Salinarimonas sp.: one gene and its partners. The protein of the gene in region 3 interacts with the protein of the main gene of each other region in a pairwise test. Links are inferred from orthologs where the notes say so. Each region holds a gene or a part of one and is shown on either strand. Other genes may lie near its edges. The genes, in order: dnaQ, ABL310_RS24790 and dnaE.

The links.
Region 1: the proteins of dnaE (region 3) and dnaQ interact in binary tests that used the Escherichia coli proteins (3 or more experiments, as listed by UniProt). The link is inferred for Salinarimonas sp. from one-to-one orthologs.
Region 2: the proteins of dnaE (region 3) and ABL310_RS24790 interact in binary tests that used the Escherichia coli proteins (3 or more experiments, as listed by UniProt). The link is inferred for Salinarimonas sp. from one-to-one orthologs.

Annotation. Positions count from the first base shown.
Region 1 is NZ_CP157794.1:5,167,202-5,170,189, reverse strand. The notes cover bases 76-2,918. They hold dnaQ (DNA polymerase III subunit epsilon), read right to left. Parts: upstream 1,930-2,918; coding sequence 1,222-1,929; downstream 76-1,221. Other genes in these bases: ABL310_RS24010 (shikimate dehydrogenase), read right to left, coding at 2,570-2,918; coaE (dephospho-CoA kinase), read right to left, coding at 1,962-2,573; ABL310_RS24025 (hypothetical protein), read right to left, coding at 810-1,118; ABL310_RS24030 (peroxiredoxin), read left to right, coding at 227-802; ABL310_RS24035 (adenosine kinase), read left to right, coding at 76-160. Outside these bases: more of ABL310_RS24035, read left to right, coding at 1-75; more of ABL310_RS24010, read right to left, coding at 2,919-2,988. UniProt on the Escherichia coli protein: DNA polymerase III is a complex, multichain enzyme responsible for most of the replicative synthesis in bacteria. The epsilon subunit contain the editing function and is a proofreading 3'-5' exonuclease.
Region 2 is NZ_CP157794.1:5,321,692-5,324,823, forward strand. What follows is about bases 44-3,030. They hold ABL310_RS24790 (aminotransferase), read left to right. Parts: upstream 44-957; coding sequence 958-2,103; downstream 2,104-3,030. Other genes in these bases: ABL310_RS24785 (EamA family transporter), read left to right, coding at 44-896; ABL310_RS24795 (LysE family transporter), read right to left, coding at 2,105-2,734; ABL310_RS24800 (hypothetical protein), read left to right, coding at 2,921-3,030. In the rest of the region: more of ABL310_RS24785, read left to right, coding at 15-43; more of ABL310_RS24800, read left to right, coding at 3,031-3,132. UniProt on the Escherichia coli protein: Shows aminotransferase activity with methionine and histidine as substrates, and to a lesser extent also with phenylalanine.
Region 3 is NZ_CP157794.1:1,309,048-1,313,259, reverse strand. Bases 57-4,123 are described here. They hold dnaE (DNA polymerase III subunit alpha), read right to left. Parts: upstream 3,728-4,123; coding sequence 257-3,727; downstream 57-256. Other genes in these bases: grpE (nucleotide exchange factor GrpE), read right to left, coding at 3,835-4,123; ABL310_RS06080 (DUF4160 domain-containing protein), read right to left, coding at 57-166. In the rest of the region: more of ABL310_RS06080, read right to left, coding at 1-56; more of grpE, read right to left, coding at 4,124-4,212. UniProt on the Escherichia coli protein: DNA polymerase III is a complex, multichain enzyme responsible for most of the replicative synthesis in bacteria. This DNA polymerase also exhibits 3' to 5' exonuclease activity. The alpha chain is the DNA polymerase catalytic subunit.

The DNA of each region.
Region 1 (2,988 bases), 3.9 Mb from region 3 along the record:
CCTCTATGCCGGCGGCTTCCTCGCCGGCGTGGTCCAGGACCGCGATCTCGTCGATTGCGGGCGCCTCGGCGCTCTCGCCGCCGCGGAGGTGATCGGCCATATCGGCGCCCGCCCGCAGCGCAGCCTGAAGGACATGGCGCAGGAAGAGGGGCTGATGTGACGTCCGCCGCTGGTCGCGAGCGTTTCGGGCGGGCATGATCGCCCCTCGACGAGAGGAGAGCGCCCCATGACCGCCGACGCACCCGCCCCGATTCCGGTCGACTGGTCGACGCTGCCCACGCCCGTGGACGACGGCGCGGCGGCGCATCTTCCCGGGATGCGCCTGCCGGACGTCACCCTGCCCGCCACCGACGGCGAGCCGGTGCGCCTCTCCGATCTCGGCGGGACGGTGGTGCTCTACGTCTATCCGATGACCGCCGAGCCGGGCGTGGAATTGCCTCCGGACTGGGGCGAGATCCCCGGAGCGAAGGGCTGCACGCCGCAATCCTGCGCCTTCCGCGACCATTTCGCGGAGCTGCGCGCGGCGGGCGCCGACGCGGTGTTCGGCGTCTCGACGCAGACGCGAGAGGCCCAGCAGGAGGCGGCCTCGCGGCTCGCCTTGCCCTTCCCGCTCCTCTCCGACGCCGACCTCGCGCTCGCGGACGCCCTGCAGCTTCCCACCTTCGCGGCGGGCGGCCGCACGCTGCACAAGCGCGTCACCCTGATCGCCCGCGACGGCGTGATCGAGACGGTGTTCTACCCGGTCTTTCCGCCGGACCGGAACGCCGCGGACGTGATCGCCTGGCTCCTCGCCCACCCCTGAGACGTCCTCACCGCCGTGCGCGCCGGCGCTGAAGCGTCTTCCAGCGCCGGGTCGCCGCGAGCACCAGTCGCGCCACCGGGCGGCGCAGGACGGGGACGTCGGTGGCGACGAGGATCAGGCCGAGCGGCAGCATCCAGATGCCGAGCACGGGCAGGAAGGAGAAGATCCCGCCGACCGTCAAGGCGAGCCCGAGGGGCAGCCGGACCCAGCGGCCCTCCGGCCGCCGCAGCCGCCGCACGGCCGGCGTCGCCCGCTCCGGCGCGATGGTCTCGACGCGGCGCAGCGCGTCCTCCAGGATCTTCTCGTCGTCCGCCATGAAGACTCGCTCGGTTGGACGTACCGAATCCAACCGCGCACCCGGGGGCGGCGTTCCGCCCGCAGCCGCCGGCGGGCAGCAGGCGAGCGCCGTGCGGCGCGCCCTATTCGGCCGCTTCGGCGGCGGGCAGGTAGTCGCGCCACACGGTCTCGCCCTTGAAGCCGGCGAGGAAAGCGGCATGCGCCGCGCGCTCGGCATCGGTGAGGCGGGAGGCGGCAGGGCGGCGCTCGGCGCGCGGTGCGGCGGCGACGAGGGCCGGACCGCGGCCGGCGCTCGGGGCGGAAAAGCCGAGATCGACCTGCTTGCCGCCGATCAGCTCGATATAGACCTCGGCCAGGATCTCGGCGTCGAGGAGCGCGCCGTGCTTGGTGCGCTTCGAATTGTCGATGCCGTAGCGGCTGCACAGCGCGTCGAGGCTCGCCGGCGCGCCGGGATGCTTGCGCCGGGCCATCATCAGCGTGTCGAGCACCTGGTCCGCCGGCCAGCGGGGCCGGCCGAGGCGCTCGAGCTCCATGTCGATGAAGCCCATGTCGAAGGGCGCGTTGTGGATCACGAGCCGCGCACCCTCGATGAAGGCGAGGAACTCCTCGCAGATCGCGGCGAAGACCGGCTTGTCGGCGAGGAACTGGTCGGAGAGCCCGTGCACCCGGAAGGCGCCCTCCGACATCTCCCGCTCGGGGTTGACGTAGCAGTGGAAGCTGCGCCCCGTCGGGATGTGGTTGAGGAGCTCGACGCAGCCGATCTCGACGATGCGGTCGCCGAGATCCGCGTCGCGGCCGGTGGTCTCGGTATCGAGGACGATCTCGCGCAAGGCTCGGGCTCCGGCAGGTTCTCTCGGCCGCTCTATCGGCGACGCGCCGCGCGGCCTTCGCGGCCGGCGAGCGCGCGCAGGATATCGCGCACCTGCCGCTCGGCGGAAGGGAAGCCGCGGCTCGTATCCACCAGGAAATGCGCGCGGGCGCGCTTCTCGGCGTCGGGAATCTGCCGCGCGAGGATGCCGGCGAGCTTCTCCTGCGTCATGCCGGCCCGCGCGAGGACCCGCTCGCGCTGGACCTCCGCCGGCGCTGTGACGACGCAGACCGCGTCGCAGAAGCGCTCGCCCCCGGTCTCGAAGAGAAGGGGAATGTCGAGAACGGCGATGGGCGCGCCGGAGGCCCGGGCGCGCTCCAGGAAGCGTTCGCGCTCGGCGGTGACGAGGGGGTGCACGATGGCCTCGAGCCGCGCCATGGCCTCGGGCTTGCCGATCACCATCGGCCCCAGAGCCGTGCGATCGACGACGCCCTCCCGGGTGGCGCCCGGGAAGGCCGCCTCGATCGCCGCCGCGGCCTCGCCGGCGTAAAGCGCGTGGACCGTCGCGTCCGCATCGTGGACCGGCGCGCCGGCGCGGCGGAACATGGCGGCGGTGGCCGACTTGCCCATGCCGATCGAGCCGGTGAGGCCGAGGACGAAGGTCATCGCGCGGCGCGCTCCAGGTCGGCCTCGACCAGCGCCCGCAGCTCCGGCGTCACCTCCGGGCGCACGCCGAACCAGCGCTCGAAGCCCGGCGCGGCCTGATGCAGCAGCATGCCGAGCCCGTCCACCGCCGCGAGGCCACGCGCGCGCGCGTCGCGCAGGAGATCGGTCTCGAGCGGCGCGTAGACGATGTCCGCGACGGCGGCGTGCTCCGGCAGCGGCGCGAGGTCGATCTCGAGCGGCGGCTTTCCGGTCATGCCCAGCGGCGTGGTGTTGACGACGAGGTCGGCGCGCGCCAGCGCCCGGTCGATATCGCCGATGGGGATGGCGGTCGTGCGCGTCGGCGCGAAGGCGAGGATCGGCGTCGCCTTGTCGACGTCGCGGGCGGCGACGATGACGCGCTCGAGCCCGCGGTCGA
Region 2 (3,132 bases), 4.0 Mb from region 3 along the record:
CATCCCTCGGCGTCATGTCGCCGCTCCTCGCCACCGCCATCGGCTTTCTCGCGATCCTCTCCTGGGGATTGCTCGCGCTGTTCACCGCCGCGTCCGGCGTGATCCCGCCCTTCCAGATGAACGCGATGTGCTTCGCGATCGGCGGGCTCCTCGGGCTCCTCACGCTGCCGTTCCGGCCGGGCGCCGTACGGGCGCTGATCCAGCCCTGGCGGGTCTGGGCGCTGGGCGTGGGCGGCCTGTTCGGCTACCACGCGCTCTATTTCGCGGCTCTGCGCCTCGCCCCGCCGGCGGAGGCCTCCCTCGTCGCCTATCTCTGGCCGCTGCTCATCGTCGTCTTCTCCGGCTTGCTTCCGGGCGAGCGGCTGAAGGCGATCCACGTCGCCGGCGCGCTGATCGGCTTCTCGGGCGTCGTCGTGCTCGCGCAGGGCCAGGGCCTCGCGGCGCGGGTCGAGGACGTGCCGGGCTATCTGCTGGCGCTCGCGGCGGCGCTGTTCTGGTCGTCCTATTCGGTGCTCTCGCGCCGGGTCGCGAGCGTGCCGACGGACGCCGTCGTCGGCTTCTGCTTCGCCACTGCGATCCTCTCGCTCGCCTGTCATCTCGCCTTCGAGACGACGGTCTGGCCGGCGGACACGACGCAATGGCTCGCCGTCCTCGCGCTCGGGCTCGGGCCGGTGGGCGCGGCCTTCTACGCCTGGGACATCGGCTGCAAGCGCGGCGACATCCGCCTCCTCGGGGTGGCCGCCTATTCCGCGCCGGTGATCTCGACGCTCGCCCTCGTCGCCACGGGCTACGCCGCGCCGACGCTGGCGCTCGCGGCCGCCTGCGCGCTGATCGTGGCGGGGGCGCTGGTGGCGTCCGGGGACAAGCTCCTGCGGCGGCGCCCCGCCGGCGCGTGAGCTTCCCCACCTCTCGCGCCGCGTGCTACACCACGGCCCCCGTCCAGCCCGGAGCCGCCCGATGAAGCCGCTCAACACCGTCTTCACGAACCTGCCGACCACGATCTTCGAGGAGATGTCGCGGCGCGCGCGCGAGACGGGAGCCGTCAATCTCGGCCAGGGCTTCCCGGACGATCCCGGCCCGCTCGACGTGCGCGAGGCGGCGGCGAAAGCCGCGGTCGAGGGCTGGAACCAGTACCCGCCCATGCTCGGCCTCCCCGAGCTGCGCGCCGCGATCGCCGCGCACTACGCCCATTGGCAGGGCCTCGATCTCGATCCCGAGCGGGAGGTGATGGTCACGTCGGGCGCCACCGAGGCGCTGGCCGGCGCGCTGATGGCGATCCTCGAGGACGGCGACGAGGTGGTGCTGTTCGCGCCGATGTACGACGCCTACCTGCCGCTGGTGCGCCGCGCCGGCGGCGTGCCCCGCGTCGTCACCCTCCAGCCGCCGCGCTTCGGCCTCGACGAGGCGGCTTTGCGCGAGGCCTTCTCGCCGCGCACCAAGGCGGTGCTGTTCTGCAATCCGCTGAACCCCACGGCGACGATCTTCTCCGACGAAGACCGGGCGCTGCTCGCGCGCCTGTGCGTCGAGTTCGACGCGATCGCCGTCTGCGACGAGGTCTGGGAGCACGTCGTCTTCGACGGCGCCCGCCACCGGCCGCTGATCGCCGAGGCGGGCATGCGGGAGCGGACGGTGAAGATCGGCTCGGCCGGCAAGATCTTCAACCTCACCGGCTGGAAGGTCGGCTTCGTCTGCGCCGCGCCGGCGCTGCTCGGCACGCTCGCCAAGGCGCACCAGTTCCTCACCTTCACGACGCCGCCGAACCTCCAGGCCGCCGTCGCCTACGGGCTTTCCAAGGACGACGCCTTCTTCGAGGAGCTGCGCGCCGATCTCCAGCGCTCCCGCGACCGCTTCGCCGCCGGGCTCGCCGATCTCGGCTTTCGCGTCATCCCGGCGGCGGGCACCTACTTCCTCACCATCGACATCGCCGACCACGGCGAGGACGACGTCGCCTTCTGCCGCCGGCTCGTGACCGACCACGGCGTCGCGGCCATCCCGGTCTCGGCCTTCTACCCGGGCGGGGAGGTGACGAACGTGGTGCGCTTCTGCTTCGCGAAGACGGACGCGACGCTGGACGCGGCGCTGTCGCGGATGCGGGGGGTGTGAGTCACGGCCTGGAGAGGAAGGCCAGGGCCACGGCCACCGCGACGAGCACGGCTCCGCTCGCCCGGCCGAGGATCGCCCTTCGGCCGCGCAGGGCATCGAGCCCGCCGAGCGCGGCACCGGCGCCGGCATAGGCCGACGCCGTGACCACCTCGATCGCGATGTAGGCGAGCCCCAGCCCCAGGATCTGGACCGTCGCCCCGCGCGGGTCCGGCACGAATTGCGGGATGAAGACCGCGAAGAGCAGATAGGCTTTCGGATTGCCGACGGCGACCGCGAACTCGCGCCGCGCCAACGCTCGCGCGTCCTTCGCGCCGGGCGCGTCGTCGCCGGCCGGATCGGGCCGGCGCATCATCGCCACCCCGATCAGCGCGAGAACGACCACGCCGATCCACTTCACGACCGCGAACGCCCGATCCGACGCTTCGAGCACGGCGCCGATCCCGAAGGCGACCGCAGCGGCGATCACCACGAACGCCGCCACCCGCCCGGTGAGGCTGAGGAGCGTGGTGCGAAAGCCGATCGTCGCCCCATGCGCGAAGGACAGGAGATTGTTGGCCCCGGGAGCGGCGGCGACGAGCAGCGCCGCCGCGAGGAAGGAGAGCAGGTGAGGGGAAAGCCCTTCGCCGAGCATCTGATCCCGCTATTCCGAGGCGGGACGGCTCACGCCTTGCGACCGAGAATACAGTGGTCGAAGATCGGTGCCTCGTCCACCGAGAGGCGATGGAGCCGGGCGACCCCCGGTCCGGGCGCGGGGGCGGCGCTTGCGGATGCCGAATCCGTCGGACATACTCGGCAACATGTCCGACGGGAGCCGATCATGCCCGAGGTAAAGCCGAAGCGACAGCACATGCAGCCGGAGCAGGCGCGCTCCGCGCGCGGCCGCAGCCGCCGTCGTACCCTCGACCCGGTGGTGGCCGAGCGCGTGGAGCAGGCGCTCGCACGCCTGAAGGAAGACGGCCGCCTGGCAGGCGATCGGGGGCGCAGGCTGAGCGTCCGGGTCGACCCGGGGCTCGTCGCCGCCGCGGCGGA
Region 3 (4,212 bases):
GCATGGGCCGCCTCGGATACCGCCCGAACAGCACCTTCAAGCTCCGCAGGTCGACGACTGCATCCGTTCCCGGCCCCACGACATGAAAGTGCGGCGGCGGATGCTCCGCGGGCGCTGCGTAAATGTAGATCGCGAGCTTGGTGCGAAACGTGACGATACGGGGCATGCCCGTCGCCTTGCAGGCGCATTTGATCTCACGATATCCCCAAATATGCAACCATTCGACAGTTAAATCTCAAAGAAGCCACTGAGTGTATCAACTGATCTCCACCCACTCCACCCCCGGCACAGCCCTGAGCGCCCCCGCGATCTGCGGGGTGGCCAGATACCGTCCGGGGAGCTTCACCTCCACCTCCTGCTCGCCCTCGTTCAGGATCAGCACGAGGGAGACCTCGCCCTCGCCCTTCGTCTTCAGCCGCTCCTGCACGGAGCGGATGGGGCGGTCGTCGCGCAGGTAGATGCGCATGCCCTTCTGGTGCTTGGCGATGGCCTGGTCGAGGGGCTCCACCGCATTGATGCGCGCGCGCACGTCCTCGCCCTCGACGCCCGCCTGGACGACGAGCACCACCGCCGCGCCCGGCTCCAGATCGTCGCGGAAGCGCTGGAGGCCCTCGGAGAAGACGATCGCCTCGAAATGCCCGGACTGGTCGGAGAGCTGCAGGATGCCCATCTTCGAGCCGGACTTGGTGCGCCGCTCCTGCCGGTCGAGCACGGTGGCGGCGAGGCGCCCGACATTGGCGCCGGCGCGCACGGAGCGGACGAAATCCGTCCAGCGCTGGACGCGCAGCTTGCCCAGCAGCTCGGCATATTCGTCGAGCGGATGGCCCGAGAGGAAGAAGCCCACCGCGTCGTATTCGCGCTGCAGCCGATCGGACGCCGTCCACGGCTCGTGCTCGGGCACGCGCAGCGACACGTCCGCCGCCGCGAGCCCGCCGAACATGTCGACGATGCCGGTCGTCTCCGCCTCCGCCGCCTGGGCGGCGAGGGCGAGCATCGGCTCGATGGCGGCGAAGGCGCGGGCGCGGTCGGGCTCGAGGTCGTCGAAGGCGCCGGCGCAGACGAGGTTCTCGAGGATGCGCTTGTTGACGCTCTTGGGCGGCAGGCGCCGGGCGAAATCGGCGAGGTCCTTGAACGGCTCCGCCCCGCGCGCGGCGACGATCGACTCCATGGCCTGGCGGCCGACCCCCTTCACCGCGGCGAGCGCGTAGCGGATCGCGCCCTCGTGCACCGAGAAGCGCACCTGCGAGCGGTTGATCGAGGGCGGCTCCACCCGGATGCCGAGGCGCTGCGCCTCCCGGCGGAATTCGGAGAGCTTGTCCGTGTTGTCGATGTCGAGGTTCATCGACGCGGCCAGGAACTCGACCGGGTGGTTCGCCTTCACGTAGGCCGTCTGGTAGGAGACGACCGCGTAGGCGGCGGCGTGCGACTTGTTGAAGCCGTAATCCGCGAACTTGGCGAGCAGGTCGAAGATCTCGTCCGCCTTGGCCTCGTCGATGCCGTTCGCCTTGCAGCCGTCGACGAAGCGGACGCGCTGCTTGTCCATCTCCGCCTTGATCTTCTTGCCCATGGCGCGGCGCAGGAGGTCGGCGTCCCCGAGCGAGTAGCCGGCCAGCAGCTTGGCCACCTCCATCACCTGCTCCTGGTACACGATGATCCCGAAGGTCTCGCGCAGGATCGGCGCGAGCTTGGGGTGCGGGTACCATTCGCTCTCGGGCTCGCCCTTGCCGAGCTTGCGGGCGCAATAGACCGGGATGTTCGCCATCGGGCCCGGACGGTAGAGGGCGACCAGCGCGATCAGGTCCTCGATGCGGTCGGCGCGCATCTCGACGAGCGCCTTGCGCATGCCCGCCGATTCCACCTGGAACACGCCCACCGTCTCGCCGCGCCCGAGCATCTCGTAGGTGGTCTTGTCGTCGAGCGGCAGGCCGGAGAGATCGACCGCGACGCCGCGTTCCTTAAGGAGGTCGACGGCGTTGCGCAGCACGGTGAGCGTCTTGAGGCCGAGGAAGTCGAACTTGACGAGGCCCGCCTGCTCGACCCACTTCATGTTGTACTGCGTCACCCGCATGCCCGTCTTCGGGTCTCGGTAGAGCGGCACGAGCTCCTGGAGCGGGCGGTCGCCGATGACGACGCCGGCGGCGTGCGTCGAGGCGTGGCGGTGGAGGCCCTCCAGCTTCTGCGCGATGGCGAGGAGCCGCTCGACCACCTCCTCCTGCTCGGCCGCCTCGCGCAGGCGCGGCTCGTCCTCGATGGCCTGCTCGAGGGTGACGGGCTTCGCCGGGTTTTGCGGCACGAGCTTGCAGAGCTTGTCCACCTGCCCGAAGGGCATGGCGAGCGCCCGGCCGACGTCGCGCAAGACGCCGCGGGCGAGCAGCGTGCCGAAGGTGATGATCTGCGCCACTTGGCGTTCGCCGTAGCGGCGCTGCACGTAGTGGATCACGTCCTCGCGGCCGTCGACGCAGAAGTCGATGTCGAAATCCGGCATCGAGACGCGCTCGGGATTGAGGAAGCGCTCGAACAGCAGACCGAAGCGCAGCGGGTCGATGTCGGTGATGGTCAGAGACCAGGCCACCAGCGAGCCCGCGCCCGAGCCGCGGCCCGGGCCGACGGGGATGTCGTGGTCCTTGGCCCACTTGATGAAGTCGGCGACGATGAGGAAGTAGCCGGGGAACTTCATCCGCCGGATGATGCCGAGCTCGAAGTCGAGCCGGTCGTGGTAGTCCTGCTCCGTCGTGCCCGGCGCCGGGCCGTGCGCCGCGAGCCGCGCGGCGAGCCCCTCCTTGGCCTGGCGCTCGAGCTCGAGCCCCTCGGCCTCCTCGCCGTCGACGCCCTCCACGTCAGCGGTGAAGCGCGGCAGGATGGGCTTTCGCGTCGTCACCCGGTACGAGCAGCGCATCGCCACCTCGACGGTGTTGGCGAGCGCGTCCGGCAGGTCGGCGAAGAGCGCCTGCATCTCGGCGCGGGTCTTGAAGCGGTGCTCCGGCGAGAGCCGGCGCCGATCCGTGTTGGCGACGACCTGGCCCTCGGCCACTGCGAGGAGCGCGTCGTGGGCCTCGTAGTCGTTCTCACCTGCGAAGAAGGGCTCGTTCGTCGCGACCAGCGGCAGGCCGCGCTCGTCGGCGAGCGCGATCAGCGCGCCCTCCACCGCACGCTCCTCCTCGAGCCCGTGGCGCTGGATCTCGACGTAGAGCCGCTCGCCGTAGATCGCCTCCAGCGCCGAAAGCCGCTTGCCGGCGAGCTCGGCGCGGCCGGAGGCGAAGGCCCGGTCGAGGGGGCCGGTGAGCCCGCCGGTGAGCGCGATCACGCCCTCGGCGTGATCGGCGAGCGCCGCGAGCGAGACCTGCGGGCTCGCACCGAGCGCCCCATCGAAATAGCCGCGCGTGACGAGCCGCATGAGGTTGCGGAAGCCCTCCTCGGTCTGCGCCAGCAGCACGAGGTTGGCGATCCCGCCGGCGAGCGCGGCGGGGCCCTGGCGCTGGGCCGGGTCCGGCTCCTCGAAGCAGGTGGTGAGCTGCACGCCCGCGATCGGCTGGATGCCGGCCCCCGACAGCTTCTCGGAGAATTCCAGCGCGCCGAACAGGTTGTTCGTGTCGGTCAGCGCCAGCGCCGGCTGGCGGTCGGCGAGCGCGAGCTTGGAGAGCGCGCCGATCTGCAGAGCGCCCTCGAGCAGCGAGTAGGACGAGTGCGCGTGGAGGTGAACGAAGCCCACGTCCTTGAGAACCGCCATCGTCTCCCCCGCGTCCCGATCCGCCGACGTTCCTTATCCGTTTTAGGGAGCCGGGTGTCGAGGGGAGAGGGGCGACGGGGCTGTGGACGGCGGCGGCGTACGCCGCCTCAGCCCTCGCCGTTCGCCGGCTTCGGACCGCCCTTCGACACCCCGACCATCGCGGGCCGCAGGCAGCGCTCGCCGATGACGTAGCCGGTCTGGACGACCTGGACGACGGTGCCGTTGGGCACGTCCGGGTTCGGGATCTCGAACATGGCCTGGTGCAGGTTCGGATCGAACTTCTCGCCCTGCGGGTCGATCTTCCTCACGCCGTGGCGCTCGAGCGTGTGGAGCAGATCGCGCTCGGTGAGCTCGATGCCTTCCACCAGAGTCTTCGCCGGGCCTTCCATGCCCTCGCGGGCGTCGCCGAGGCTCTCCAGCGCGCGGCGCACGTTGTCGGCCACGGTGAGCATGTCGCGGGCGAAGTTGGTCTTGGCGTAGGTCCG